Regions from separate parts of the Vogesella sp. genome, predicted to be linked through region 4. Evidence: predicted binding sites of a transcription regulator. Region 4 holds the regulator's gene; each other region holds the start of a gene.
The links. Region 4 encodes FNR, which switches genes on or off when oxygen is low (the NO sensors DNR and NnrR bind a similar motif). Its sites were predicted from a motif close to TTGATNNNNATCAA; they were not measured.
Positions count from the first base shown of each region.

Region 1 (7,531 bases), on a different contig from region 4:
GGCTTGCGCTTCCGGATCGGCGGCCACGGTTTTTACGTCCTGTTTCAGGTACTTGTCGTACAGCGGCTGGTACTTGGCTTCGGCAGCGGCTTTTTCTTCCTTGTACTGGCCAACGGAAGTCCAGCCACGGATGCCTTTCCAGGTGCCCAGGCCCGGGTACAGTACCAGGTAGACGGCAGCAAAGATCAGCGTCAGGTAGAACATCAGCATCCACCAGCGCGGCAGCGGGTTGTTGTACTCTGCCAGGTCCTCATCCCAGATGTGACCGGTGATCTGTACTTCCTCACCCTTCTTGACGGTGGTTTTCGATTGCGAGAACAGCAGGTAGGTCAAGCCTACCAGGCCCACAATCACCACCACGGCGATATATACGCCCCAGAAACCACTAACAAAATCACTCATTGCTTCGCTCCGTTGGAAGCGTTACCGGAAGGCGGCTGGTCGTCCTCGTCCAGGACAAGGTTGGCCGCTTCGTCGTAACGCTTCTTGGCTTTTTTACCGAAGGCACCCAGTGCAATCACGATAAACACGGTGAAGCAGAATACCGTGAACAGGATGCGCCCCAGATTAGTCCAGTCCATGGCTTAACGCGCGTTCTTCAGTGCAAGGCCCAGGCCTTGCAGGTAAGCGATCAGCGCGTCCAGTTCGGACTTGCCCTCCACCTGGGCTTGCGCCTCGGCGATTTCCTTGTCGGTGTACGGTACGCCCACCTTGCGCAGTGCGGTCATCTTGGCGGCTACGCCTTCCGCATCGGCCAGGTTACGTGCCAGCCACGGGAAGGCAGGCATGTTGGACTCCGGTACCACGTCACGCGGGTTGATCAGGTGAACGCGGTGCCATTCGTCGGAATAGCGGCCGCCAACACGGGCCAGGTCCGGACCGGTACGCTTGGAACCCCACTGGAACGGGTGGTCGTACACCGATTCGCCCGCTACCGAGTAGTGACCGTAGCGCTCGGTTTCGGCGCGGAACGGACGGATCATCTGCGAGTGGCAGGTGTAGCAGCCTTCGCGGATGTAGATGTCACGACCGGTCAGCTGCAGCGCGGTGTAAGGCTTTACACCGGCTACCGGCTGGGTGGTGGACTTCTGGAACATCAGCGGCACGATCTCGATCAGGGCGGCCACGCTGATAACCAGCAGTGTCAGCACGATCAGGTATGCGACGTTTTCTTCAATCAGTTTCTGGATCTTTTCCATGATGATTCCTTGGCAACCTTAGTGAGCGTGCGCGGTGACAGCCGGGATCTTGGCGTCAACCGGACGGCCGGCGGCAACGGTGCGGAAGGTGTTGTACGCCATCAGCAGCATGCCGGTCAGGAACAGGGAACCACCCACGAAACGCACGAACAGGTACGGATAGGACGCCTTCACCGATTCTACGAAGGAGTAGGTCAGGGTGCCGTCCGGGTTCAGTGCACGCCACATCAGGCCTTGCATCACACCGGCAATCCACAGTGCGGCGATGTACAGCACCACGCCAACGGTAGCCAGCCAGAAGTGGGCTTCGATCAGCTTCACGCTATGCATGCTGTCACGGCCGAACAGGCGCGGCAGCAGGTAGTACATGGAACCGATGGAGATGAAGGCAACCCAGCCCAGGGCACCGGAGTGCACGTGGCCAACGGTCCAGTCGGTGTAGTGCGACAGGGCGTTAACGGTCTTGATGGACATCATCGGGCCTTCGAAGGTGGACATGCCGTAGAACGACAGGGATACCACCAGGAACTTCAATACCGGGTCGTTGCGCAGTTTGTGCCATGCGCCGGACAGGGTCATGATGCCGTTGATCATGCCGCCCCAGCTCGGTGCCAGCAGTACCAGCGAGAACGCCATACCCAGCGACTGGGTCCAGTCAGGCAGGGCGGTGTAGTGCAGGTGGTGAGGACCAGCCCACATGTAGGTGAAGATCAGCGCCCAGAAGTGCACCACGGACAGACGGTAGGAGTACACCGGACGGCCAGCCTGCTTCGGTACGAAGTAGTACATCATGCCCAGGAAGGCGGCGGTCAGGAAGAAGCCAACGGCGTTGTGGCCGTACCACCATTGCACCATCGCGTCTACCGCGCCGGCGTAAACGGAGTAGGACTTGGTCAGCGACACCGGTACGGCCAGGCTGTTCACCACGTGCAGCAGGGCTACGGCCAGGATGAAGGCGCCGTAGAACCAGTTGGCCACGTAGATGTGTTTTACCTTGCGGATGGCCAGGGTGCCGAAGAACACGATGGCGTACACGACCCAGATGATGGTGATCAGGATGTCGATCGGCCATTCCAGCTCGGCGTATTCCTTACCGGCGGTGATGCCCAGCGGCAGGGTGATGGCGGCCAGTACGATAACCAGTTGCCAACCCCAGAACGTAAACGCCGCCAGCTTGTCGGAAATCAGGCGGACGTTACAGGTACGCTGCACGACGTAGTAAGACGTCGCGAACAGAGCGCAGCCACCAAAAGCAAAGATGACGGCGTTGGTGTGCAGCGGGCGCAGGCGGCCGTAGTGGAACCAGGGCCCAAAATTGAGCTCCGGCCACACTAGCTGGGCCGCAATAATGACGCCCACCAGCATCCCGACAATGCCCCAGACTACGGTCATTATCGAGAACTGGCGCACCACCTTATAGTTATAAGTGGATTGCGTATCCATTTAGGTTTTCTCCAAGGTTGCGAACTAGAACGTGTAAAACGTGATGTCTTGATTTTCATGCGTCCGTCCCCAGCTTGGAGATCAGCGCATCAAACCGGGTATCTAAGGCCTGCGTGTCGTGTCAGCGTGCGCGTGCCCGCGCTTTTAGCTGCCACTGCCTGGATACACCCGTTTATTCAACAGACTATTCTAATCAATTCGGACAACAGCCACCAGTCAGGCAGGGTGTCATGCTGCATCATTACCCCGTCAACGCTGGTTTTTCGGCCTTTTTTGCCCTTTGACAGCTACGGATTATATTGTCATCGGTCAAGGCGCTATTGATGAAGATCAAGCCGGAAGGTCAGGGGCGGCCCGCATTCTGCGGTGCTAGAATCCAGCATCTTTCTGCCACAGATCGGTTCTGTACCATGTCTACGCCTGTCCGTTATCGCATTGTTCCGCTTGATCCGCACGCCCACCTGTTCGATATCGAGATGACCGTGGCCCGCCCCGCGGCCGCCGGCCAGGTACTGCGCCTGCCGGCGTGGATTCCGGGCAGCTACATGATTCGCGAATTTTCGCGCCACATCGTGCAGATCGAGGCCTTTGCCGGCAAAAAAGCGGTGGCCATCAGCAAATTGGACAAACACAGCTGGCAAGCGGCGCCGGTAAAGGGCGAGCTGACCATCCGCTACCAAGTGTACGCCTTCGACCTGTCAGTACGCGGCGCCTACCTCGACGCACAGCGCGGCTTCTACAACGGCACCAGCGTGTTTCTGGCCGCAGACGGTTTTGAAAACGACGCCTGCGAAGTCGACATCCAGCCGCCCGCCGGCAAGGCCTACGACCGCTGGCAGGTGGCCACCAGCCTGGCCGCTGTCGATACGCACAAGAAAACCGGCTTCGGCCGCTACCGTGCTGCCAACTACGACGAGCTGATCGACCACCCGGTGGAGCTGGGCGAGTTCGAACGCGTGCGCTTTACTGCCTGCGGCGTGCCGCACGAGTTCGTGGTATCCGGCCGCTACCGTGCCGACCTCAAACGCCTGGCCGCCGACACCCAGCGCATCTGCGAATGGCAGATCCGCTTCTTTGGCGAACCGGCCCCGTTCGACCGCTACGTCTTCATGCTGTTTGTCGGCGCCGACATCTACGGCGGCCTGGAGCACCGTGCCTCCACCGCGCTGGTGGCCAACCGCGACGACCTGCCGGCACCCGGCCTGGCAGATGGCGAGATCGGCGACGGCTACCTGCGCCTCTTGGGCCTGATCAGCCACGAGTACTTCCACAGCTGGAACGTGAAGCGCATGAAGCCGGCGGTGTTCACCCCGTACGACCTGAACCGCGAAGGCCACACCACGCTGCTGTGGGCGTTCGAGGGCATTACCTCCTACTACGACGACCTGGCTCTGGTGCGCAGCGGCCTGATCGACGACAAGCGCTACCTCGGCCTGCTGGCCAAGACCATCACCGGCGTGCTGCGCGGCAACGGCCGTACCAAGCAGACGCTGGCCGATTCCAGCTTCGACGCCTGGACCAAGTACTATCGTCAGGACGAAAACAGCCCCAACAGCATTGTCAGCTACTACACCAAAGGCTCGCTGGCCGCGCTGGCGCTGGACCTGCACATCCGCCACGAAACCGGCGGCGCCAAGAGCCTGGACACCGTGATGCTGGCGCTGTGGCAGAAGTGGCTGGCCGACGGCCAGGGCCTGGCCGAAGGCGAGTGGGAACAGGTAGCCGAGCAGGCCACCGGCCTCAAGCTGCGCAAGTTCTTCGATAAAGCCATCCGCAGCACGCAAGATCTGCCGCTGGCTGAACTGCTGGCCACCCAAGGTGTCAGCCTGCAGATGGTGCCGTCCGATAGCGCCGCCGACAGTGGCAGCGTGGTAGACAGCATCCAGCCGGCCCCGTCGCGGCCAACCTTGGGCGTGAAGGCCACTGCCGATGCGCAGGGCGTGCGCCTGGCCCAGGTACTGGATGGCGGCGCCGCGCAGGCCGCCGGCCTGTCCGCGGGTGACGTGATCGTCGCCATCGAGGGCCTGAAGGCGGTCGACCTTGATAAAGCGCTGGCGCGCCACAAGGTTGGCGACAGCGTGAAAATCCATGCTTTCCGCCGCGACGAACTGCTCAGCTTCAAGGTGAAGCTGAAGGGCACCGTGGCCGATACCTGCCGCCTCTGCCTGCCTGCAGGCGCGGGTGGCTGGATCAAATCATAACCAGGGACGCTTAGCGTTGATAACAACAAGCGGGCGGCCGTGGCCGACCCGCCTTGCAAGCCTACTTAGGATGCCCGTTCATGAGCCAACAACAACCGCAGGTCAAATACCGCAAAGATTACCTGCCGCCCGCCTACCTGGTGGACAAGGTCGACCTCACCTTCGACGTGGTAGACGACACACGTACCCGCGTTCACGCCCGCATGGTGATTCACCGTAACCCGGCTTCTACCGCGGCCAACGTGCTGGAACTGGACGGCAGCGCCACGCTGCTGTCGGTGGTGCTGGACGGTGACCAGCTGCAGCCCGGCGCCTACCAGCAGCATGCCGAAGGCCTCAGCATCATCAATGTGCCAGACAGCTTCATCCTGGACATCGAAACCGAGATCGACCCGGTAGCCAATACCAGCCTCAACGGCCTGTATGCGTCCAGCGGCAACCTGTACACCCAGTGCGAGCCGGAAGGCTTCCGCAAGATTACCTACTACCCGGACCGTCCGGACGTGATGGCCAAGTTCACTACCACCATCATCGCCGACAAGCAGAAGTACCCGGTGCTGCTGTCCAACGGCAACAAGGTGGGCGAAGGCCAGGCCGACAAGAAGCGCCACTGGGTGAAATGGGTGGACCCGTACCGCAAGCCGTCCTATCTGTTCGCGCTGGTCGCCGGCAAGCTGGTGGCCAAGAAAGACAGCTACACCACGGCCAGCGGCCGCCAGGTAGCGCTGGAAATCTGGACCGTAGCGGCAGACCAGGACAAGGTGGCGTTCGCCATGGGCGCGGTGAAGCGTTCGATGCAGTGGGACGAAACCCGCTTTGGCCTGGAGTACGACCTCGACATCTACATGATCGTGGCCGTGGGCGACTTCAATATGGGCGCCATGGAGAACAAGGGCCTCAACATCTTCAATACCTCGGCGGTACTGGCGCGCCAGGACACCGCCACCGACGCCGACTTCGAGCGCGTGGAAGCCATCATCGGCCACGAGTACTTCCATAACTGGACCGGCAACCGCGTTACCTGCCGCGACTGGTTCCAGCTCAGCCTGAAAGAAGGCCTCACCGTATTCCGCGATCAGGAGTTCAGCGCCGACCTGCACAGCCGCCCGGTGAAGCGCATCGAAGACGTGAAAAAGCTGCGCCAGTTGCAGTTCCCGGAAGATGCGGGCCCTACCGCGCACGCCATCCGCCCCGATAGCTACATCGAAATGAACAACTTCTACACCATGACGGTGTACGAAAAGGGTTCCGAAGTGGTGCGCATGTACCACACGCTGCTGGGCGAGGAAGGCTTCCAGAAGGGCATGAAGCTGTACTTCCAGCGCCACGACGGCCAGGCCGTTACCTGCGATGACTTCCGCGCCGCGATGGCCGACGCCAACGGCGTGGACCTGGAACAGTTCGCACTGTGGTATAGCCAGGCCGGTACCCCGCTGTTGCAGGTAAGCGGCGAATACGACGCGGTGGCGCGCAGCTACACGCTGCACGTCAAGCAAAGCTGCCCCGACACCCCGGGCCAGAGCGGCAAACAGCCGTACCACATCCCGCTGGCAGTGGGCCTGCTGGGCCGCGACGGCCAGGACCTGCCGCTGCAGCTGGCCGGCGAGGCCGAAGCCGGCGCCGGCACCCGCGTGTTGCACGTGCGTGCCGCCGAGCAAAGCTTCACCTTCGTCAATATTGGCGAGCTGCCGGTGCCGTCGCTGCTGCGCGGTTTCTCGGCGCCGGTGCGCCTGCAGTTCGACTGGCGCGACGACGAGCTGTCGTTCCTGATGGCCAACGACAGCGACGCCTTCGCGCGCTGGGAAGCCGGCCAGGCCTACGCCGAGCGTCTGCTGAAAGGCCTGCTGGCCGACCAGGCCGCCGGCCGTGCGTTGCAGCTGCCGGCCGGTTTTGTCGAGGCGCTGCGTGCGGTGCTGAAAGACCACGCCGCCGACCCGGCGTTCAAGGCGCTGATGCTGAGCCTGCCGTCCGAAGCCGACATCCTGGAAATGGTGGACGCGGCCGACCCCGGCCATATCCATAGCGTGCGCGAATTCGTGCTGAACGGCCTGGCGCAGGCGCTGCGCGGCGAATGGCACGAAGCCTACGACCTGAACCAGACCCGCAGTTACCAGCCGGCCGACGGCGGCCGCCGCAGCCTGAAGAACCTGGCGCTGGCGATGCTGACCCGCCTCAGCGACGCCTGGCCGCTGGAAGCCGCTGAAAAGCAGTGCCTGGAAGCGGACAACATGACCGACCAGATGGGCGCCATGCTGGCGCTGCGCGACCGTGACGTGGCCGAGCGCGAGAACTGCTACCTGTCGTTCGCCAGCCGCTGGCAGGGCGACGCGCTGGTGATGGACAAGTTCTTCAGCCTGGTGGCCAGCAGCCAGCTGCCCGGCGTGCTGGAGCACGTGAAGGCCGCCATGCAGCACCCGGCGTTCAACCTGAAAAACCCGAACAAGGCGCGTGCCTTGCTGGGCAGCTTCGGTCGCAACATGCTGCACTTCCACGCCGCGGATGGCTCCGGTTACGCCTTCCTGGCCGACCAGGTGCTGGCGCTGGACGCCATCAACCCGCAGGTGGCCAGCCGCATCGTGTCGCTGTTCAACCGTCGCCAGAAGCTGGAGCCGCAACGCCAGGCGCTGATGACGCGTGAGCTGCAGCGCATCCTGGCCAAGGAAGGTTTGTCGAAAGACGTGTACGAGA
Region 1 covers NZ_JBKBHK010000006.1:119,332-126,862, reverse strand. Annotated here, with positions in the region: gene ccoP (cytochrome-c oxidase, cbb3-type subunit III) at 1-402, opposite strand, end outside; gene ACK4FZ_RS09625 (cbb3-type cytochrome oxidase subunit 3) at 399-581, opposite strand; gene ccoO (cytochrome-c oxidase, cbb3-type subunit II) at 585-1,199, opposite strand; gene ccoN (cytochrome-c oxidase, cbb3-type subunit I) at 1,218-2,642, opposite strand; gene ACK4FZ_RS09610 (M61 family metallopeptidase) at 3,053-4,843, shown strand; gene pepN (aminopeptidase N) at 4,924-7,531, shown strand, end outside.
Region 1: the regulator FNR is predicted to act here: its motif matches at 2,963-2,976, upstream of ACK4FZ_RS09610 (M61 family metallopeptidase).

Region 2 (7,531 bases), on a different contig from region 4:
CTGCGCCTGCTGCCGCAGCAAGGCTGCCACATCCACCCCGACAGCCAGATCCTGTTCGAAGGCCGCAACCTGCTGGCCGCCGACCGTCGCGAACTGCGCCAGCTGCGTGGCCGCGACATCGCCATGATCTTCCAGGACCCGATGAGCGCGCTGAACCCGGTATTCACCGTGGGCGAGCAGATCATGGAAACGCTGATGCTGCACACCGGCCTGCGCCGCAAGGCGGCACGCCAGCGTGCGGTGGCGCTGTTGAAAGAGGTGGGCCTGCCGGAGCCGGACCGCAAGGTGGACGCCTACCCGCACCAGCTATCCGGCGGCCAACAGCAACGGGTGATGATCGCCATGGCCATCGCTTGCAAGCCCAAGCTGCTGATTGCCGACGAACCCACCACCGCGCTGGACGTGACCATCCAGAAGCAGATCCTGACCCTGATTGCGCGGCTGCAGAAAAGCCACGGCATGGCGGTGTTGTTCATCACCCACGACCTGGGCCTGGTCGGCGAGTTTGCCGACGAGGTGATCGTGATGCGCCACGGCGAAATCCGCGAACACGGCCCGCTACAGCAGGTATTCAGCCAGCCGCGGGACGCCTACACCAAGGCGCTACTGAACTGCCGGCCGCGGCTGGACTGCCGCCCGGCGCGGCTGGCGGTGATCGACGACTTCCTGCAGGGCCAGCCTTACGTGCCGCCGGCGCACCGCGAGCGCGGTTACGCGCCGGACGACGACATCGTGCTGGACGTGCAAGGGCTGTGCAAAAGCTTTACCAGCCGCGAAGGCCTGTTCGGCCAGCACGTGTTCCATGCGGTGAAGGACGTGTCGTTCAAGCTGGCACGCGGCAAGACGCTGGGCATTGTCGGCGAATCCGGCTCCGGCAAGACCACGGTGGGGCTGACGCTGATGCGGCTGCACCAGGCCAGCGCCGGGCGCGCGCTGTTCCACGGTGAAGACATCCTGGCCATGCCGGCGCGCGACTTTCACGCCTACAAACGCCGTATCCAGATCGTGTTCCAGAACCCGTACGCCTCGCTGAACCCGCGTTTTTCGGTGGAAGACATCCTGCTGGAGCCGATGACGCTGCACGGCATCGGCGCCGACCGTGCCGAGCGCCGCGCCATGGCGCTGGCGCTACTGGACCGCGTCGGCCTGCCGGCACGGGCGTTGCAGAAGTATCCGCACGAGTTTTCCGGCGGCCAGCGCCAGCGCATCGCCATTGCGCGCTGCCTGACCATGAAGCCGGAAGTGCTGATCTGTGACGAATCGGTCTCGGCGCTGGACGTGTCGGTGCAGGCCCAGGTACTGAACCTGCTGCAGGACCTGCAGGACGAGTACGGCCTGTCCTACCTGTTCATCTCGCACGACCTGTCGGTGGTGAAACACATCTCCGACCAGGTGCTGGTGATGCAGCACGGTCAGGTGGTGGAGCAAGCCGACGCCGACACGCTGTACGCACAACCACAGCACGCCTACACCCGCCAGTTGCTGGCGGCCATCCCGCAGGGTTGGCCGCAGGCTTGCAGCGGCACGCAAGTGGCCTGAACCCGGCTGCCATAAGAACAAGCCTGTTTGCAACGCAAACAGGCTTGGTCATCCCTATCCAGGCCGGCTTGCGCAGCAAGCCGGCCTTGTCTGGTAAACAGGCAAAAAAAAGGGGGGTAACGGCCCACCACCGTACCCCCAAACACACACACATCAAGAGGAAATCACACTATCTGGCGCTACAGCGCCCTGACATTACTCGCCGGCGTTGGTTTTCTTGATGAACAGGGCAATACAGACGGCTACCACGATGGTAGCGACCGCAATGGTGATCACGCTCAACACACCCACGTCGTCCGACAGCAATTGTTTCCACAGTTCCATGATTACGCTCCTCCGGCAGTCCGGTATCCGATCTGAATGAGGCCATCTTACCCCCGCGGATAGTATGGGTTTTGACCCAAGTCAAGCGTCTCGCTTTATCAAAATGTAACGTGTCGTATCCGTGCGCCAACAAGACAAACCCTGCTTTAAGTACATGAAAGCACATGAAAAAAGGGCAGGAATATCTCCTGCCCTGTTGATCTGGCGCAATATTGTCTAGCTGTAACTGAGCTTGCCGGCCTTGCCCCAGAACACGCGGTAGGCAAACACCGTGTAGGCGATAATGGTGGGCAGTACCACGGCGGCACCGGCCAGAATCACCCACAGTGCTTCCGGGTCGCTGGCGGCCTGCCAGATGTCCAACCGGCCGATGACGATTTCGGGAAACACGCTATACGCCAGCCCCCAGAACGCCAGCAGCACAATGCCCACGGTGCAGGCAAACGGCAGCCAGCACAGCGCGTCCTGCCCGGCACGCTGGCGTGCGGCCAACTTGGGCAGGCTGGCGGCCAGCAGGACGAACAGCACCAGGCTAATAAGTGGCAACGGCAGCAGCAGCAGGAAATCCGGCAGCACAAACCATTTGTCGGCAATGCGGCTGCTAGCCAGCGGCGTGGCGACGGACACCAGCAATACCGCCAGTGCAGTACCCGCCAGCGCCCGCTGCGCCCAGCGCGTGGCACGCTGCTGCACACCGCCACTGCTCTTCATGATCAGCCAGCCGGCGCCCAGCAGCACGTAGGCGGCAGTCAGGCCCAGCCCGGCCAGCAGTGCAAAGGCCCAGGCGCCGGCACCGGGCGCAAAACCGGTGAGGTAGCGGCCCAGCATCACGCCCTGGCTAAGTGACGCCAGCAGCGAGCCGGCGGCAAAAGCCAGGTTCCACGCCGGCTGGTGGTGCGCCTGCGCCTTGACGCGGAAGTCGAACGCCACCCCGCGCAAGATGAGCCCCAGCAACATGATGGCCACCGGCAAGTACAGCTCGCCCAGGATGATGCCGTGTGCCATCGGAAACGCCACCAGCAGCAGGCCCACACCCAGCACCAGCCAGGTTTCGTTGGCGTCCCAGAACGGGCCGATGCTGGCGATCATGGCGTCGCGCTCGTCGTCATCACCCAGCGGCAGCAGCACGCCTACACCCAGGTCGTAGCCGTCCAGCACCACGTAGATCAGCATCGACAGCGCCATCAGGCCGGCAAAGATCACCGGCAACCACAGTTCGGCATTCATGGCTGTACTCCTTCAAGGTTGGCCGCAGGCGCTGCCTTGCGCGCCAGGTAAAACACCACCGACACATAACTGGCCAGCAGCACTGCGTACAACACCAGGTACATCAGCAAGGTAGACAGGATCATGCCGCTACCCACGCTGGAAGCCGCGTCAGCAGTGCGCAGGATGCCGGTCACCAGCCACGGCTGACGGCCGATTTCGGTGACGTACCAGCCTGCCACGGTAGCCACCCAGCCAGAAAAGCTCATTGCTACCAGGCCACGCAGCAACCACGGTGCCAGTTGGCCGCGGCGCAGCTGCCACCACGCCAGCCAGCTCACCGCCAGCATCAGCAGGCCTACCCCCACCATCACCCGGAAGCTCCAGAACACCTTGGCTACCGGCGGGTGAGCGTTGGGAAACTCGTTCAGGCCGCGGATTTCGCCATTCGGGTCGTGGGTAATGATCAGGCTGGCCAGTTTGGGAATGCCAACCTCAAAGCGGTTGCTTTGCGTGGCTTCGTCCGGCAATGCAAACAGCAGTAGCGGCGCGCCGCGCTCGGTGTGCCACACGCCTTCGATGGCGGCCAACTTGGCCGGCTGGTGGTGGAAAGTATTGATCCCGTGCATATCGCCCACCAAGACCTGCAGCGGAATTAGCAGCGCCGCCAGGCTGACGCCGGTTTTCAGCGTATGCCCCACGGCGGCGGCACGGTCGCCACGCAACCAGCGGTAAGCCGACACCCCGGCCACCAGAAACGCCACCGTCAGGCCGGAGGCCAGCAGCATGTGCGTCAGGCGATACGGCATGGACGGATTGAAAATCACCGCCAGCCAGCTTTGCACGTGCACTTTGCCGGCAATCACCTCTACGCCAGCCGGGGTTTGCATCCACGAATTGAGCACCAGAATCCAGAACGCCGACATCGTGGTACCGAACGCCACCAGAAAGGTGGCCAGCGTATGCACGCGGTTAGACACCCGCGAGCGGCCAAACAACATAATGCCGAGGAAGGTGGCTTCCAGGAAAAACGCCGTCAGTACCTCGTAAGCCAGCAGCGGCCCGGCTACATTGCCCACGCTCTGCATGAAGCCTGGCCAGTTGGTACCGAACTGGAAGCTCATGGTGATGCCGGACACCACGCCCAACGCAAAGGTCAGCGCAAAAATCTTTACCCAAAAGCCATAAGCGTCCATCCACGCCTCGTCGCCGCTGCGGTTGAAACGCGCCTTGAAGTACAGCAGCACCCAGCCCAGCGCTATGCTGATGGTGGGGAACAGAATGTGAAAGGTAATGTTGGCCGCAAACTGGATGCGGGCCAGAATGACGGGGTCGAGCGCGTCCATGATCAGGCCTCCCGGCTGTCGTCACGGCCGCCAAGACGGCCCAGGCTATGCGCAAACTGCAGCACCTTGCCCACCTGACTGCCCAGCTTCATCAGCTTTTCCAGGGTTTCCACGTCCATGTCGCGGATGTCGGCAAACCACTTGGTCACCAGCTCGATCAGCTGATACATCTCGTTCATGCGTGCCTGGGCATGGCGTTCGGCATCACTGCTGGGGCTTTCCATGATGGCGCCGCGCAGCATGGTGAGCGTGGGCTCTACCTCGCGCTTCTGCCGCTCTTCGGCCAGCGTCTTGAAGATGGCCCATACGTCTTCGGGGGTGGAAAAATACTCGCGGCGGTCGCCCGGCAGATGTTGCAGCTTCACCAGGCGCCATGCCTGCAGCTCCTTCAGCGCCATGCTGGTATTGGAGCGCGAACAGCCGATGGCCTCGACGATATCGTCGGCGTTCAGCGGCTTGTCTGACACGTACAGTAGCGCGTAGATCTGGCCCACGGTGCGGTTGATGCCCCAGTGGCTGCCCATCTCGCCGAAGTGCAGCACGAAGGACTGAATGAGGGGTGGGAGGTTCATGTGTGTGTGTCCTCTTTTGAGTTTTCAGTAATTTCTGAAACTTTGATATGAATCATAGTTTGTGAAATCAGACCTTGTCAAACCACAAACCGTGCGTTATCGCGCGCCATATAAGCAACTGACTTATCAAAGCAAAACAGTTAAGCCATACTGATAACTATCGAGACAAGCTTGGACCACGATGCCAGCCGACCCCGCTCTGCGCGATGCCCTGCTGCACGACACCGCAGCCTGCCTGGGCAAAGACTATCTGCAACAACTGGTGACCAGCCTGGCACGCCTCACCGGCGCCCCGCTGGTATTCATCAGCCGCCAGCACTGGCTACCGCGCCGGGAAAGCGAAGTGCTGTTTGCCAGCCACCCCGACCACCCCGGTCGCTACACCCTGGCCGGCACCCCGTGCGCCGACATACTGCAACAAGCGCGTGCATTGCAGATAGACAGCAGTGTCAACCAGCAATTCGCAGCCGAACACCACACCCGCTGGCAAGCCTATGCCGGCTGGCCACTGCTGGCAGAAGACGGCCAGTGCCTAGGTCATCTGGCCTTGTTTGACGACCGCAGCGGCCAACTACCCGACGGCCTGCTGGCGGCGCTGGCCCCCTTTGTACAGCGTGCTACTGCCGAGCTGCGCCGTCTGCAGCACGAGTCCGCACTCAGCCAGCGCGCCAGTTGGGACGCGCTGTACTCGTCCATCCTGCGGCAGTACATCCAGGGCCAGCCACTGGCCTCCTTGCTGGAAGCCGTGGTACGCCAGGTGGAGCAACGGCTGCCCGGCTGGTTGTGCTCCATCGTCCGTATCGACGCAGAGCAGCGGCTGCGACCGCTGGTTGGCCCGTCCTTGCCCGCCGACTACCACGCGCTGATCGACGGGCTGGCCATCGGCCCCACCGTCGGCAGCTGCGGTGCTGCCGCCTGGCACCGCAAACGGCTGATTGCCGAAGACCTGCAACAGCACCCCAACTGGGCGCCATACCGCGACATCACCCGCCGCTTCGGTCTGGGCAGTTGCTGGTCCGAACCATTGATGGACGGGCGCGGCAAGGTACACGGCACCTTTGCCGTCTATCACCGTACGCCCGCCAGCCCCACGCCGGAAGCCATCATCGTCATCGAAGACGTCTCGCGGCTACTGGGCATACTGTTTGAAAACCACGCCACACAGCAGGCGCTGGACAGCCGCACCCAGTGGTACCAAGCCATGCTGCAGAACGCGGCCGACGCCATCTCGATCATCGATATGGACGGCCGCTTGCTGGACGCCAGCGACTCGCTGTGCAAACTGCTGGGTTACAGCCAGACAGAACTGCGCCAGCTACGCCTGTGGGACCTGGTAGCACACCGCAGCGAAGCCGAGCTGCGCCAGCAACTGCAAAACGCCAGCGAGCAGGGCGAAACCTTCGACAGCCTGAACCGTACCCGCGACGGCGACATCATCGAGGTAGAAGTGAGCGTGCGCCGCTTGCTACTGGACGGCCAGCCGGTGATCTGGGGCTCGGCACGCGACATCCGCCAGCGCAAGCAACAAGAACGGCTGCTGCGCGAACAGGCCACCGTGGATTCGCTGACCGGCCTGCTCAACCGCCCCACCCTGCTGGCGGCACTGGATCAGCAACTGGCCCGCGCGCTGGGCGATGGTGGCGCCATGACGCTCTTGATGCTGGACCTCGACCACTTCAAGCAAGTGAACGACTGCTATGGCCACGCCTGCGGCGACGCGGCGCTGGCGCACTTTGCCAGCCAGTTGCAGCAGCAGCTGGGGCCGCATGATCATGCAGGCCGCCTCGGTGGCGAAGAGTTCTGCATACTGCTGCCGGGCTGCCCGCCGGAACGCGCCCAAGCCATTGCCCAAGCGCTATTGCAAACCATGCGCGCCCAACCGCTACTGTTTGACAGGCAGCAGATTGCGCTGACCGCCTCCATCGGCCTGACCCAGCGCCTGCCCGGCGACGATAGCCGCAGCCTGCTGGCCCGTGCCGACATGGCGCTGTACCAGGCCAAGCACGCCGGCCGTAACTGCACGGTGATGCTGCCGCCACCGTGACGTACCCTGCCACATCCCGTAAAATGGCTTGCCGCGCCCCGCCAGTCGGGGCGTTGTCTATTGCGGCCAACCTTTTTCAGTACGGATCTATCGATGAGCACAGCCCAGCACACACCCATGATGCAGAAGTGTTGATGCTTTGTTTTTAAAGGTTTTTCAGTTCAGCAATAACAAAAGCCATACAAAAACCCATACCAGCACCGCAGAATGCCTGTCACTGCCAAAACCACACCACCGCACTGCGTAAAACCGCATAAATCTGCATAAATTTGCCGATTTTGTTGTGTGGGCAAAACCGGCGCGCAAGCCGCACCAGTAAAGGCTGGGGCCGGGTTCATGCAGTTGCATAAAAACCGACACATTAAGCGTGGGGGCGTGGCGGGGACACGAGGGCGCGCGCCGGGTGCTGGGTGGGTTTTCCGGCTGTCGCTGCCACCTGCCGGCCTACCCCTGGGCGCGGGCATGAAAAAAGCCGCCCGAAGGCGGCTGTGTGAGAGGGT
Region 2 covers NZ_JBKBHK010000016.1:7,374-14,904, forward strand. Annotated here, with positions in the region: gene ACK4FZ_RS15015 (ABC transporter ATP-binding protein) at 1-1,539, shown strand, start outside; gene ACK4FZ_RS15020 (DUF3149 domain-containing protein) at 1,735-1,863, opposite strand; gene ACK4FZ_RS15025 (cytochrome d ubiquinol oxidase subunit II) at 2,080-3,090, opposite strand; gene ACK4FZ_RS15030 (cytochrome ubiquinol oxidase subunit I) at 3,087-4,415, opposite strand; gene ACK4FZ_RS15035 (GbsR/MarR family transcriptional regulator) at 4,418-4,987, opposite strand; gene ACK4FZ_RS15040 (diguanylate cyclase domain-containing protein) at 5,169-7,031, shown strand.
Region 2: the regulator FNR is predicted to act here: its motif matches at 5,030-5,043, upstream of ACK4FZ_RS15035 (GbsR/MarR family transcriptional regulator).

Region 3 (7,531 bases), on a different contig from region 4:
GCCACTCGCGAATGCCCTGGCGCTCGCCGGGCTGGCCGGCCAGCACGCCTTCGCTTTCGGCCAGCCATTGCAGGATGGCGTTGGATTGCACCATCGGCACGCCGTCCACCACCAGGGCCGGAACTTCGTCCCAGCGGCTGGCGGCGCGGAATTCAGGTTCGCGCTCTTCGCGCGGCAAGTGCAGCGACACGTGGCGGTATTCGTGCGACACATCGCCCAGTACCAGGGCCAGGCGGACTTTATAGCTGTGGCCGGACAGACGGTTACCGAACAGGGTGATAGTGCTCATGAGGGGTCCTGTGCCAGAGGCGGATGCGTAAAAGCACGATCATACGCCCAAGGCCTCGGCTTGGCAGCTTTGCCACGCCCTTACAGCCAGCCGGCGGGCAGCCACTGCGCCAACCACAGTACGATCTCGGCCCCCGCCCACCACAGCAGGCCCACGTACAGCCAGGCCAGCACCGTGGTGACGTAGCCGGCTAGCAGCAGGCCGCCGTCGCGCACGCGCAGGCCCCAGGCCAGCAGCGCGATGGCGGCGGCAGGCACCACGTTATCGAACGACACCAGCGGCATCGGTGTCATCATCGATGCGCCGGCCAGCGCCAGCATGCTGCCGTTCAGCCAGCGCCAGCGCGGGCCGCTCAGGGCCAACAGACGGGGCTGGCTGATGCGGCCCAGCACGCCGGCCAGGCGGTGCAGGATGCGGTGTAGCGGACCGTGCAGTGCATCCGGTACCTGGCGGCGGCCCAGCCAGCCTGGTAGGGGGAGCGGTTTGGCTAGCGCCACTGACAGCGCCACCAGCAGGCAGAAGGCACCGACGGTGGTGGCCATGCCCGGAATGGCCACCGGCAGCAGCAAGGGTGCGGCCAACAGGCCCAGCCAGGTCAGCTGCTGGCGCGGGTGGCGGCCGATGACGTCCGCCAGCGTGCCGTGCTGCAATTGCTGCGCGGCCAGCGCGATGCGCAGCCAACTGCTGCGTGGCGAATTTTTAAGAGAGCGGGGGCGGGAAGACAGCATGGTGGCGGCAAGGTGAGGGCAACAGTGCGGTGCGACCACACGCTTGCGCGCCGGTTCATTTCTGCCAGTAGGTTTTGACGTTGACGAACTCGTACAGGCCGAACTCGGACAGCTCGCGGCCGTAGCCGGAAGCCTTCACGCCGCCAAACGGCAGCCGCAGGTCGGAGCTGGTGTAACGGTTGATGAACACGGCGCCGGCTTCGATGTCGCGGCCCAGCTGCCAGGCGCGTTCCACATCGGCACTGAAAATGCTGGCGCCCAGGCCGAACGGCGTGTCGTTGGCCAGCCGCAGCGCGTCGGCCTCGTCGCGGGCGCGCAGGATGGTGGCCACCGGGCCGAACACTTCTTCCTGGTAGACGCGGCAAGCCGGCGTGACGTGGTCCAGCACCGTGGCCGGGTAGAAGAAGCCGGCACCGTGCGGCATCACGCCGCCGGCCAGCAGGCTGGCACCGTGGCTGACCGCGTCCAGCACCTGGGCGTGCAGCGCCTCGCGCAAATCGGCGCGTGCCAGCGGTGCCAGCGTGGTGTGGTCGTCCGCCGGGTGGCCGGGGCGCAGCGCGGCCACGTGTTGCAGAAAGCGCGCCACGAAGGCGTCGGCAATTTCGGGTACCACGATCATGCGCTTGGCGGCGTTGCAGCTCTGGCCGGCGTCGCGGTAGCGCGAGTGGGCGGCTTCTTGCGCCGCGGCGTCGATGTCGGCGTCGGCCAGCACGATGAACGGGTTGCTGCCGCCCAGCTCCAGCACGGTTTTCTTCAGGTGGCGGCCAGCCATGGCCGCTACCTGGCGGCCGGCGCTGGTGGAGCCGGTAAATGCCACCGCGTCGCAGCCCTTGATGGCGTCTTCGGCCAGGTCGTGGTTGATCCAGGCCACGTCCAGTACGTCCAGCCCGGCTTCGCGCACGATATCCAGCAGCAGCGCCGTGCATTGCGGCACCGACGGCGCCGGTTTCACCAGACAGCCGTTGCCGGCCATCAGCGCCGGCACGGCAAAGCGCAGCACCTGCCACACCGGGTAGTTCCACGGCATGATGGCCAGCACCAGGCCCAGCGGCTCGAAGGCCACGCCGCTACGGCTGGCCTGGGTGGGAATGTCTTTGGGCGCCAGCAGCGCCGGCGCCAGCTCGGCGTAGTAGCGGATCAGCTGTGCCGACTTGTCGATCTCGGCCAGACATTCGCGCTCCAGCTTGCCCACTTCCAGCGATACCAGCGCGGCCAGCGCGTGGCGATGGGCGCTGAGAATGTCGGCCAGCCGCAGCAGGCGCGCCGCACGGGTGGCGGTATCGAGGTGGGCCCAGCGGTGTTGGGCGTGGCGCAGGCTGGCCAACTGGCGGGTCAGCTGTTCGCTGCTGCTGACAGGGCGGGTGAACACGACTTCGCCGGAGGCGGGGTTACAGCTGGTAAACGCGGTCATGGCAGGGCGTAGTAAGAGGGTTACATGACGGGTAGTACCGCACTGTAACAAATGCGGCCAACCCTGACCACGCTGCAGCAGCAGGGGCAAGGTTGGCCGCAGGGTGCGCAGCGCTTGCCGTTCAGGCCGGCTGCAAGTCCAGCGGTTTTTCGCCGGTGAGGAAGTAGTGGATGGTTTCGCTGGCGCTGCGGATGGCGTCGCCAAACGGCAGCGGGTCGGCGCCGCGGAAGAACAGCCCCTTGCTGACTTCGCCACGGAAGGCGGCCGCCAGTTTGAGGTCGATGCAGAACTGGCCCACCTTGGCCAGGCCATCACGCAGGCCGCACACGGTCAGGCAGTTCAGCGCCTGCGTGCAGCGTGCCGGGTCGGCCTTGGCGTTGGCCTGCAGCTTGTCCTCGCGCTTGAGGTAGCTTTTCAGGAACGGCGTCAGTACGCCGCGCGCCGGCAGACCGGCTACCGACATGAATTCGGCAATGTCGTCGCGGCTGGCACCGGCCAGTGTGCGCTTGAAGTTGATGTGGGCGTCGCCGTCGCTGGTGACGGCAAACGCGGTGCCGATCTGCACGCCGCTGGCGCCGTAGCCGTTGAGGTAGGTTTGTACTTTTTCGTGGCTATTGACGCCGCCAGCCACGATCAGCGGAATGCGCTCGCGCTCCAAACCTAGCCCTTTGAACAGCTCGAAGGTTTCTTCCAGCACGCGGGCAAAGTCGAACTTGGCATCGCCGACGTCGCCAATACGGGCGGCACCCAGGTGGCCACCGGCGTGGTTGGGGTGCTCGATGACGATAGCGTCCGGCAGACGGCCCTTTTTCATCCAGCGCTTCAGCACAATGCCGATGCCGCGCGACTCGGACAAGATAGGGATCAGCGCCACGTCGGGGTGGTTGGCGGTCATTTCCGGCAGGTCCAGCGGCAGGCCGGCGCCCATCACCACGGCGTGGGCACCCGACTCGCACGCCTGGCGTACCAGCGCGGCGTGGTTGTCCACGGCTTTCATCACGTTGACGGCCACCATGCCGTGGCCTTCGGCACGCGTCAGGGCACCTTTGATTTCGCGGTCCAGCGCGATCAGGTTCAGGCGGTTGATGCCGTCCTGCCCCTGCTGGTTGGCCGCATCGGCCATCAGGTCGTCGTGCAGGTGGCGCAGGTCCACGCTGGCCACGGTACCGACGCCACCGGCGCGGGCCACGGCACCGGCCAGCTGCTTGGCAGAAATGCCGACGCCCATGCCCCCCTGCACGATGGGCAGGAGTTCACGGCCACGGATGACAAGCGGAGAAAAGAGGGAGCGGGACATGCGTGCTTTCGGGGTGGTTAGAGCAGGAGCACGATTCTGACCAGCGCAAAAAAGCCGTGCGTTGACGAACGTCAAGCACGGCCGGATAGGGCAATGTTCTGTCTAGGGACTGTTAACGCTATTTTTGCGGCAGCGGCGCTTGTCAGGCGGTGGCAATGCGCGAAAAACCGGGCGCGGCAGGGCCATCCCTGCCAGCACGGTTTGACAAAGCAGTGCCCCGCATGGCGTGCGCCCTGACGGGCAGGCCCGATAAGCTTCCCACTGCGGCGTTGTCAGGTTTGCGCTGGGCACCACACAGCGCGTCGCCCTCTGCCTGGCATTGGAAAACTTCTCAGGCCTGCGCCGCAGCAAGAAATAGTGTTAACTGGCCCTAATCAGGCCGCCAGGCCTTTCTGGATGCCCAGCACGATGGCGTGGGTGCGGTTGTTGGCTTCCAGTTTGCGGATGATGTTGGCCGCGTGAAATTTCACCGTGCGCTCGCTGATATCGAGGATGGTGGCGATTTCCCAGTTGGTTTTGCCGCGCATCATCCAGTGAAAAATGTCTTTTTCGCGATGGGACAGCGGATTTACCCCGCTTGGGGCTGGCACCAGGCGTTGCAGTGTGGCGTGCAGGTGTGGCAGCAGGCTGCCCAGCATGCGTAGCGTAGCAGCCGCTTCTGCATCGTACGGCTGTACGTACAGCAAGGTGGCAAAGCCATCGCGTTGCAGTGCAAAGCAGGCGGTTGCCGGGCTGGTGTGGGTCAACCAGAAACATGTTGTTGATTGACCGATGTCGTCCGGCAGCCGTTGCCAGTCGTGGCTGTGGCAGGCTGCAGGCAGGCCATAGTTGCGCGGTACGGCCTGCCAGCCTTGCGGTGTCGCCTGGCCATGAGTAATCCATAAGGCAGCTACAGCTGCTTCCCTGCCCAGCATCGGCAGGAACGTGTGCATTTCCTTGTCGTCTGCCATCGAGGGCAGGCCGTGGATCCATTCCAGCAACTGGCTGAGTTGAGCGTGTGTCAGACCCGCGGAGATTGAGCCACAAGCAAAAGGAATACCTTTCGACATGCTGTTCTCCCTGTATGTTTTTGGTATTGAACCAATATCTTAACCAAGGGTCCCATCCAGCCCAAGCTTTATTGTGTTTGCCATGAGTAAAGCTCATGGTAGCTATCTGTCTGTTTATTGCAAGCACGTCAGATATTGCTATGCGGACTACGAGTCATGTTGCAAATACGCATCATCCTGCAAGTTGTCTGAGCACCACGTTACCCACTACCAAACCGCAGGAGTCGCTGTTGGGCGTGGCAGTGACAGGTACTGATTTGACAGGAAAGTGGAAAATATCTTTAAGTGATTCTGATTTTGGCCTATTATTTGTCAGTGAAATTGTCAATTTTGGTGAGCTTTACCGCCGCGCTATTTTCAAATAGCGTATCAGCAGCCCCTTTCATTATGTCATTTGCGAGATAGCCCGATGGATACATTAAAAGCGCTAATGGTCTTCATGACCACTGCCGAGAACGGCAGTTTTTCCGACGCCGCTCGCAAGCTGGGCGTCTCGCCAGCCGCTGTCAGTCAGAGCATTGCCCGTCTGGAGCAGGAACTGGAAGTACGCTTGTTCAACCGCACTACCCGCCAGCTGACGCTGACCGAAGACGGCCGCCGCTTCTACGCGCAGTGCCGCGGCCCGGTCAACAACCTGGACTCGGCCATCAATCAGCTGAAGGCCAGTCGTGACGAGCCTGCCGGCCATCTGCGCATCAGTTTGCCTAATGCTTTCGGTCGACGCTTCATCCTGCCGCTGATGGAAGAATTCTGCCAGCGTTATCCAAAGATCCGAGTGTTCTTTGGTATGGACGATCATTTCAGCGACCTGATCGAAGACGGTTACGACGTCGGCGTGCGCGTCGGCATGATGCCGGACAGCCGCATGGTGGCGCGTCACCTGGCGCACATTCCGCAGTACGTGGTGGCGTCGCCGGCCTACTGGGCCGAACACGGCAAGCCGCGTAGCCCGGAAGAACTGTCGGCGCACGACTGTATCAACTTCCAGTTCCCCACCTCCGGCCGGCTGTACAAGTGGGAATTCGAACGTAACGGCGAGCGCATTCCGCTGGAAGTGACCGGTACCTACACCGTCAATGACGTGGATTCGGTAGTGGAAATGGCCCGCCTGGGCCTGGGCGTGGCGCAATTGCCGGGCCACGAAGTGCTGGCCGACGTTCGCGCCGGCCGCCTGCAGGCAGTGCTGACCGACTACGTGTCGATGGAGCGTTCCATCTACATCTGCTTCCCGCACCGTGACCACATTGCCCCGCGTACCCGCGTGTTCGTGGACTTCGCCGTCGAGAAGCTGCTGGATCACCCGGATATCATTGCCGACCTGCCGGGGGTGGACCTGTCCGCCAAGCGCGAGGCGCTGCGCATGCACCTCACCATGTAAACCTGCTTGGCCCGGCACAGCCGGCAAGCCCAACGTTGGCCGCAAGACTGGCCTGGGGCTTGCCGGCTTTTTTCTTGTGGTGCGCCGGCATCACGCCGGCGATGGCATTTGCGTCATTGGCGTTTAACATATTAGACAAATGGCAAAGGCTTGCGCATAATCAGCCCATAAACCGGCGTCACCTGCACGCCAGTGTTTAAAAAATGGATGACATACATCATGAGCCAGCGCATCGAACACACCCATTCCTATTACGCCCATTCTGCCAACCCCAGCCCGGCACGCCCGGCACTGGCGGGCAGTGTGCGCGCAGACGTCTGCGTCATCGGCGCCGGCTACACCGGCATCTCTACCGCCCTGCACCTGGCTGAAGCCGGTTTCAGCGTGGTGGTGCTGGAAAGCGCCCGCGTTGGCTGGGGCGCGTCCGGTCGCAATGGCGGCCAGATCGTTAACAGCTACAGCCGCGATATGGACGTGATCGAGGCGCGCCACGGCAAGGAGGCGGCCAAACGCCTGGGCGCCATGGCCTTCGAGGGCGGCAAGATCATCCGCGAGCGCATCGCCAAGTACAACATCCAGTGCGACCTGAAAGATGGCAACGTGTTTGCTGCCTTTACCCACAAGCAGCTGGACGAGCTGGACGCCAAGCGCCGGCTGTGGGAAAGCTTCGGCCATACCGGCATCGAGATGGTGGACAAGGCCGGCATGGGCCGCATCGTGCAGTCCGAGCAGTACGTCGGCGCGCTGCTGGACCACTGGGGTGGCCACATCCACCCGCTGAACCTGGCGCTGGGCGAAGCGGCCGCGATCGAATCGCTGGGCGGCCGCATTTACGAACAATCGGCAGTGACCGAGGTGGTACGCGGCGAGCCGGCGGTGGTGAAAACCGCGCAAGGCCAGGTGACGGCCAACTTCGTGGTGGTGGCTGGTAACGCCTACCTGGGTAACCTCATTCCGGTACTGGCCGAGAAGACCCTGCCGTGCGGCACCCAGGTAATTACTACCGAGCCGCTGCCAGCCGACCTGGCGCGCAGCCTGCTGCCGGGCGACAACTGCGTGGAAGATTGCAACTTCCTGCTGGACTACTACCGCCTCACCGGCGACAACCGTCTGCTGTACGGTGGCGGTACTGTGTACGGTGCGCGCGACCCGGGCCAGATCGAAAGCCTGATCCGCCCCAAAATGCTGAAGACTTTCCCGCAACTGAAAGACGTGAAGATCGAATTCGGCTGGACCGGTAACTTCTCGCTAACGCTGACCCGCCTGCCGCAGGCTGGCCGCATTGGCAACAACATTTACTATTCGCAAGGCTGCAGCGGCCACGGCGTCACCTACACCCACCTGGCCGGCCGCATCATGGCCGAAGCCATCCGTGGCCA
Region 3 covers NZ_JBKBHK010000003.1:204,581-212,111, reverse strand. Annotated here, with positions in the region: gene ACK4FZ_RS05480 (glutathione S-transferase family protein) at 1-289, opposite strand, end outside; gene ACK4FZ_RS05475 (exopolysaccharide biosynthesis protein) at 370-1,017, opposite strand; gene ACK4FZ_RS05470 (aldehyde dehydrogenase family protein) at 1,073-2,428, opposite strand; gene ACK4FZ_RS05465 (NAD(P)H-dependent flavin oxidoreductase) at 2,550-3,725, opposite strand; gene ACK4FZ_RS05460 (helix-turn-helix domain-containing protein) at 4,100-4,774, opposite strand; gene ACK4FZ_RS05455 (hypothetical protein) at 4,870-5,139, shown strand; gene ACK4FZ_RS05450 (LysR family transcriptional regulator) at 5,184-6,152, shown strand; gene ACK4FZ_RS05445 (NAD(P)/FAD-dependent oxidoreductase) at 6,372-7,531, shown strand, end outside.
Region 3: the regulator FNR is predicted to act here: its motif matches at 3,787-3,800, upstream of ACK4FZ_RS05465 (NAD(P)H-dependent flavin oxidoreductase).

Region 4 (7,531 bases):
CCCATCATCATGGTGGCCAGTGGTACCGGCTTTGCCCCGATCAAGGGCATCATCGAGCACGCCATTCACCAGGGTATTACCCGCCCCATCGTCTTCTACTGGGGCGCCCGCACTCCGGCCGACCTGTACATGGCGGAGATGGCCGGCCAGTGGCAGGCACAGCACGCCAACATCACTTTCATCCCGGTGGTATCCGACGCGCTGCCGGAACACAATTGGCCGGGCCGTACCGGCTTTGTGCACCAGGCGGTGCTGGACGACTTCGCCAGCCTGGCCGGCTACCAGGTCTACGCTTGCGGCGCACCGGTGATGGTGGAAGCCGCCCATAACAGCTTTACCAGCGAGCGCTGCTTGCCGGCAGACGAGTTCTTCTCCGACGCCTTCTTCCTGTCCAAAGACATGGGCAGCGCCAGCAAGTAAGTATGTAGTCTTGCGGTTTTCCAGCCCCGGTCGGCCCTGTGCCCACCGGGGCTTTGTCATGGAATCGACATTTCGCTGGGCGACTGTTTAAAAGTTTGCTTTATTGAATTATTGCGAAGAACTGAGCGAATGACATGCATCGCGAGTCGGAGTCATTGCTGACGCTGGAAAGCGTCAATCAGCATTTTCTGGCCAACCTGCAAGCGGCAGAAGGCCAGGTCGCGGTGCAGGCCAGCCAGGACATTCTGGCGGCCAACGGCACCAAACTGTTGGCGCGTGGCGCTCGCCTGGATAGCCGCAGCAGCGAGCTGCTGGCCAACCATCGCCTGCGTCAGCCGCTGGAAACCCAGCTGCAGGTTGATACGTCCAGCTTGCTGGCCCGCCTGCGCGAGGGCATGCAGCAATTGCTGGCCGACGATCCTTTGCTGGCAGCCTGGCTGGACCAGGGCCAACGCACGCTGCAACGCGAGCTTGCCGTGCTGTCGCTGCCGCCGTTGGCCGCGCAGGCGCTGCAACTGATCGGCAACCGTTTCCCTGACGTCTTTCGCCACAGCCTGCGCGTGGCGGCGCTGGCGTGGAGCCTGGCGCCGTCGCCACGCGATGCCCAGCAGCTATTGCTGGCCGGCCTGCTGCACGATGTGGGCTATCTGTACCTGGACCCTGCCATCTGGCAGCAGGGCGGGCCGTTGTCGGCTGATGCCTGGCGCCAGTTCGATGCCCACCCGCTGATCGGTTACGTCTGGGCCAGCGAGCTGCGCGCCGTGCCGCCGGAGGTGGCCAATCTGATCCTGCAGCATCACGAACGGGTGGACGGCAGCGGCTACCCGCGTCAGTTGCGCGGCGAGGCGGTGGGCCATAATGCCGAGGTATTGGCGTTCGCTGAAATGGCGGCCGGCATTTTCGAGCACGCCCGCCAGCCGGTCGGCCAGCTGCAAGTGGCGCTGAAGCTGCTGCCGGGCCAGTTTTCGGCGGCGGTGCGGGTGCCGGCACAGCTGCGGGCGGCGCGCCTGCCGCGCGAAAGCGGCCTGTTGCAGCCGGTGGACGCGCTGCAGTCGTCGCTGCACCAGCTGTTGTTGCGTTTTGCGCGGGTACACGAGGTGATGCAGCACATCGAGTCGCAGACGATGGGGGAGACTGGCTGGCAGCTATTCGGCCATCTGGCGATGCGGCTCAACACTATCCAGCGGGCCTTCAACAGCGTCGGGCTGGACATGCTGACCAAGCACGCGCTGGAAGGCGAGGGCAATGAGCCGCTGTGGCAGGAGCTGGCGTGGGTGATCAACGAAACCAACTGGTTGTCGCGCCATCTGTCGCGCGACCTGACCCGGCAGCGGCTGAAGTTGGCCGCCACCGAATCCGAACTGTTCGAGCCTTTGGTGGTGTTGTTCCTCGGCCTTACCAGCAAGACCGTGCCTGCGGGCCTATAGCCAGCCAGGCTGCCATTCGTCGGTATCGCCGAGCTCGCGCCAGGGCAGCGTGAAGTGGCGGCGCGACAAGACCGCTTCCAAGGTGACACGTAGCGGTTTCTGCGCGTCGTCTGCGTCGTATTCCACCTTCACCACCAGAAAGTGCTTCTCGCGCTCGCGCGGGGTCACGGCAGTCCATTTACTGCCTTGCAGTTTTTTGTGATTGACCGGCATGGGCATCTCCTTGCTGCTTTCGATAAAACAGTGGCGCAGCGGTTCCCGTAACGACAACGCCCCCGGCTGCAAGCAGCGCGGGGGCGTTAGCGGGGAAGGGCGACTTAGGCGCTCTTCACGTGCGGGGCGATCAGCGGCAGCAGCTGGCCCAGGACTTTCGGCGGCGCGGCCACGATGTCGCCGCTTTCAAACCAGGTTTGCTCGCCGTGCATGTCGGTGACGATACCACCGGCTTCTTGCACGATCAGGCTGCCGGCGGCGATGTCCCACGGCTTCAGGTTGAATTCGAAGAAACCGTCTACGCGACCGCAGGCCACGTTGCACAGGTCCAGCGCGGCGGAGCCTTCGCGACGGGCGCCGGCGGTTTTGCCGATCACGTCTTTCAGGATGGCCAGGTGGGTATCCAGCATGCTCTGGTCAACTACCGGGAAGCCGGTAGCGATCAGGCATTCATTCATGTTGACGCGCTTGGACGCACGGATGCGGCGGTCGTTCAGGAACGCGCCCACGCCACGGCTGGCGGTGAACATGTCGTTACGGTTCGGGTCGTAGACTACGGCTTGCTGGATCTGGCCGCGGTGTGCCAGCGCGATGGAAATGCAGTACTGCGGATGGCCGTGGATGAAGTTGGTGGTGCCATCCAGCGGGTCGATGATCCACTCGTACTCGGAGCTACCCAGACCGCGGCCGCCGGTCTCTTCTGCTAAGATAGCGTGTTTCGGATAAGCATCCAGGATGACCTCAATGATGGCTTGTTCGGCAGCCTTGTCGACCTCGGTCACGAAGTCGTTGTGTTTTTTCTTTTCAACACGCACGGTATCTAGGTTCAGCGATGCACGCTGGATAACGTTGGCTGCACGGCGAGCGGCTTTTACCGCGACATTGAGCATTGGATGCATTGACGGCCTCTAAAATCATGACGACAAGCGCCGCCCTTGCGGGTTGCGCGCTGGTCGTAAACTGTCTGGGTTAAGGAACGAAAAACACCGCGTTGGCCGCAGTGTTTTTGAATAGCCCGCGATTCTACTCAAAATTACCCGATGAATAAACCCCAAGTACCTGATTTTTTAAAGAACATTCGCGTCGTGCTGGCGCGGCCCAATCACCCGGGCAACATCGGCTCGGCGGCGCGGGCGATGAAAACCATGGGCCTCACCCGCCTGTATCTGGTTGAACCGAAAGTGTTTCCCAGCGAAGAGGCCAACGTGTTGGCCTCCGGCGCGGTAGATGTGCTGCAGCACGCTACCGTGGTGCCGACGCTGGTGGAAGCGCTGGCCGACGTTACCGTGGCCTGCGCGCTGACCAGCCGCCGCCGCGAACTCACCACCCCGCTGTCCACCCCGCGCGAGACCGCGCCGGAGCTGATCGCGCGGGCACGCGACGGCGAGCAGGTGGCGCTGGTGTTCGGCAACGAGACCTTCGGCCTGTCGATCGAGGAAGTGGAACTGTGCAACCGCCTGATCACCGTGCCGGGCAACCCCGATTACTTCTCGCTGAACCTGGCGATGGCGGTGCAGGTGATGACCTACGAGCTGTTCAGCCACACCGGCTTCGACGTCAACTACCTGAAGCCGGAAGGCGAGGCCGCCACCATGGCCGAGGTGGAAGGCATGTGCGGCCACCTCGACCAGACCATGGCGCAGATCGGCTACTTCGAGCGTCGCAACAGCGAGCGCCTGATGCGCCGCATGCGCGCCCTGTTCAACCGCGCTGGCGTGCTGCGCGAGGAAATCGACATCCTGCGGGGCTTCTTCAAGCAGGTGCAACGTGCCGCCGACGGCAAACCGCTGCGTCGGCCGGAACAGGAGTAACACCGTGTTACCGGCGCTGGCGGCGTGTCTTACCCTGCGCCAGCAGCCGGTGCGCGATCTGGCGTATTTGCTGACCGCGCCACCGCCGTGGCATAGCGGGGCGGCGCTGCCGGCTGGTAGCCTGCTGGGACCCGAGGGTTGGCCGCAGCTGCGGGCACTGGACGCCAACCCGGCGCCGCTGCTGGCCTGGCTGGAGGCGCACCCCACCCGCCGGCTGGGCTTGTACGCCGAGGCGTTGCTGGCGTTCTGGTGCCGCTTGGCGCCGCATATCGAACTGGTGGCGGCCAACCTGCCGGTGCGCGTCGATGGCCGTACCGTCGGCGAGTTCGACTTCCTGCTGCGCATCAACGGCCAACCCTGTCACCTGGAAACTGCCAGCAAGTTCTACCTGCAGTTGGCCGCGCCGCCCCACGCGCTGGTGGGGCCTGGCCTGCGCGACGCCTGGTGGCTGAAATACCGCAAACTGGGCCAGCAGCTGGCGCTATCGCGTCACCCTGCCGCCGTGCTGCCGCCAGGGTTTGACGAGGCGCCGGCCTATAGTCTGCTCACCGGCTGGCTGTTCTTTCCCGATCATCCCGCGCCACTCGATGCTGCGCTTTCCGAGGCCGCCTGCCGTGGTTGGTGGCGCCGGCAGGGCGACACCTGGCCCGCGCAGCCCGGTAGCCGCTGGCGGGCCTTGCCGCGGCTGCAATGGCTGGCGCCGGCCCGTTGCGAGGTCGGCATGACGCTGGACGAAACGGCCATGCGTGCCAGCCTGGTCGGTAGTGACACGCCGTGGCTGCTGGCCGAGCTGCAAGCGGGCGCCGACGGCGACTGGTACGAGGTGGCGCGCGGCTTCGTGGTGCCTGATAGTTGGCCGCAACCCGCGCTGCTGACACCGTTGCTGGCGAGGCTGGGGCCATGAAGACCTTGCTGCTGGTGTGGAGTAGCCAGAGCGGCAATACGCTGGCGCTGGCCGAAGCGGCGGCCAAGGCCGCCGGTGCCGAAGACGGCGTGACGGTACGCATGCTGCCGGCGCTGCAGGCCGGCATCGACGACTTGCTGGGCTGCCAGGCGCTATTGCTCGCCACGCCGGAAAACTTCGGCTATATGTCCGGCGCGCTAAAGGATTTCCTCGACCGCACCTATTACCCGGCGCAAGGTCGCACCGAGGGCCTGCCTTGGGCCTTGCTGATCAGTGCCGGTAACGATGGCAGCGGCGCCGAGCGTGCCATCAGCCGTATTGCCACCGGCTACGGCTGGCGTCAGGCACTGCCCACCTTGTGTGTGCGCGGCCAACCCGGCGCTGAGGATCTGGCCGCTGCCGCCGAACTGGGCGCTACCTTGGCCGCAGCGTTGGCCATTGGTGTGTTGTAACACCCAGCAAAACGCCCCGCGTTTGGCGGGGCGTGTCATGCTGATAGCAACGGGGCTTAATGCTGGGCTTGCGAGCAGCCTGCTACCAGCCGTTTCAGTTCTTCCGGCTGTAGCAATTTGATGTGTTTGTGGTCCACGGCCAGCCAGCCTTGCTGCTGGAACTTGGACAGCGTACGGCTGACGGTTTCCAGCTTCAGGCCCAGGAAGCTGCCGATTTCTTCGCGGCTCATGCGCAGAATGAAGTCGTTGGCGGCAAAGCCGCGCGCCGACAGGCGTTGTGACAGGTTCAGCAGAAAGGCCGCCAGGCGCTCTTCGGCTTTCATATTGCCCAGCAGCAGCATCACCGACTGGTCACGCACGATCTCGCGGCTCATCAGGCGGAAGAAGTGGTGTTGCAGGCTGGGGATGTCGCGGCCCAGGGTTTCCATGCGGTTGAACGGTAGTTCGCACACTTCGCTGTCTTCCAGCGCGATGGCGTCGCAGCCGTGCAGGTTGGACGAGATGCCGTCCAGGCCCATCAGCTCGCCAGACATGTGGAAGCCGGTAACCTGTTCGCGGCCGTCCTGGCTGGAAACACAGGTCTTGAAATAGCCGGTGCGTACCGCGTACAGCGAACGGAACCCCTCGCCGGAGCGGAACAGGTATTCACCGCGCTTCAGGCGGCGGCTTTGACGGATCACGGCGTCCAGTTGCGCCATCTCATCGCGGTTCAAGCCTACCGGCAGGCACAGCTCGCGCAGGCTGCAATTGGAACATGACACCTTCAGGGTGTGCAGAGTGTGGGTGTGGTCAGTCATAGCGTGAATTTCGCCAAGCAAGCGGCCTCGCTTGATGCGCGTCAATGCCAAAAAAGTGTCAATGCCGCAAATTTACCAGCCCACCACCGGTTTTCCAACCAGATTAACTATGACACCCACCATAAATTTCACGCCGACCCAGTGCGTATTCGATAGAGAACTCATCGAAAGGTTGGAAGGCTCCGGCCCGCGCTATACGTCTTATCCGACTGCGGACCGTTTTCATGGCGGTTTCGGGGTCAGCGATTACGAGCATTGGCTGGAGCAACGCGCCATTGGCGCTAACCACCGGCCGATCTCTTTGTACGTGCATGTGCCATTTTGCAACACCATTTGCTACTACTGCGGCTGTAACAAGATCATCACCAAAGACAAAAGCCGCGCCGATGCCTACCTGGACTATCTGGAAAAGGAAATCCGCCTGGTGGCGCAGAAGCTGGGTAGTCGCGAGAAGGTTATCCAGCTGCATTTTGGCGGTGGTACGCCTACTTTCTTGTCCGACGCGCAGCTTGACCGGGTGATGAGCATCATCCGCCAGCATTTCGAACTGCTGCCGGAGGGCGAGTTCTCGATCGAGATCGACCCGCGCAAGGTTGGCCGCGACACCGTGCTGCACTTGGCGCAGCTGGGCTTCAACCGCATGAGCATCGGTATCCAGGACTTCGACCCGGCTGTACAGCAGGCGGTGAACCGCATCCAGAGCGAAGAAGAAACCCGGGTGGTGATGGACGCGGCGCGCGAAGCGGGTTTCAAGTCTATCAGCGTGGACCTGATCTACGGCCTGCCCAAGCAGACGGCGCACTCGCTGGAAAACACCGTCAGTCGGGTGATTGCGATGTCGCCAGACCGGATTGCGCTATACAACTACGCGCACCTGCCGTCGGTGTTCATGCCGCAACGCCGCATCAATGAGGACGAGCTGCCGTCGGCCGCCACCAAACTGGACATCCTGCAGAACTCGGTACAGCAACTGGCCGAAGCCGGCTATGTGTTCATCGGCATGGACCATTTTGCCAAGCCGGACGACGAGCTGACCCGTGCGCTGCAGCAAGGCCGGCTGCAGCGTAACTTCCAGGGTTACTCCACGCACGCCGATTGCGACATGATCGGCCTGGGTGTGTCGTCCATCGGCAAGATCGGCCCCTGTTACACGCAGAACGAGAAAGAACTGGACGCCTACTATGCAGCGCTGGATGCCGGCCACCTGCCGGTGCTGCGTGGCATGACGCTGACCCAGGATGACATTCTGCGCCGCAGCGTGATCCAGGCGCTGATGTGCCGTTTCTCGCTGTCGGTAGAGGCTATCGAGCAGACCTTCGCCATCAATTTTGCCGACTACTTTGCCGACGAGTTACCGAAGATTCGTGCTTTCCAGCAAGAAGGGCTGCTGACCTTCGATGGCGACTTCCTGATGGTGGCGCCGAAAGGCCGTTTCCTGATCCGCAATATCGCCATGGTGTTCGACCGCCACCTGCGCGAGCGTACTACCACGGCGCGGTATTCGAAA
Region 4 covers NZ_JBKBHK010000005.1:275,048-282,578, reverse strand. Annotated here, with positions in the region: gene ACK4FZ_RS08835 (CDP-6-deoxy-delta-3,4-glucoseen reductase) at 1-420, shown strand, start outside; gene ACK4FZ_RS08830 (HD-GYP domain-containing protein) at 555-1,847, shown strand; gene ACK4FZ_RS08825 (TIGR02450 family Trp-rich protein) at 1,842-2,060, opposite strand; gene ACK4FZ_RS08820 (inositol monophosphatase family protein) at 2,165-2,959, opposite strand; gene ACK4FZ_RS08815 (RNA methyltransferase) at 3,101-3,871, shown strand; gene ACK4FZ_RS08810 (DUF1853 family protein) at 3,876-4,775, shown strand; gene ACK4FZ_RS08805 (flavodoxin family protein) at 4,772-5,227, shown strand; gene fnr (fumarate/nitrate reduction transcriptional regulator Fnr) at 5,284-6,024, opposite strand; gene hemN (oxygen-independent coproporphyrinogen III oxidase) at 6,134-7,531, shown strand, end outside.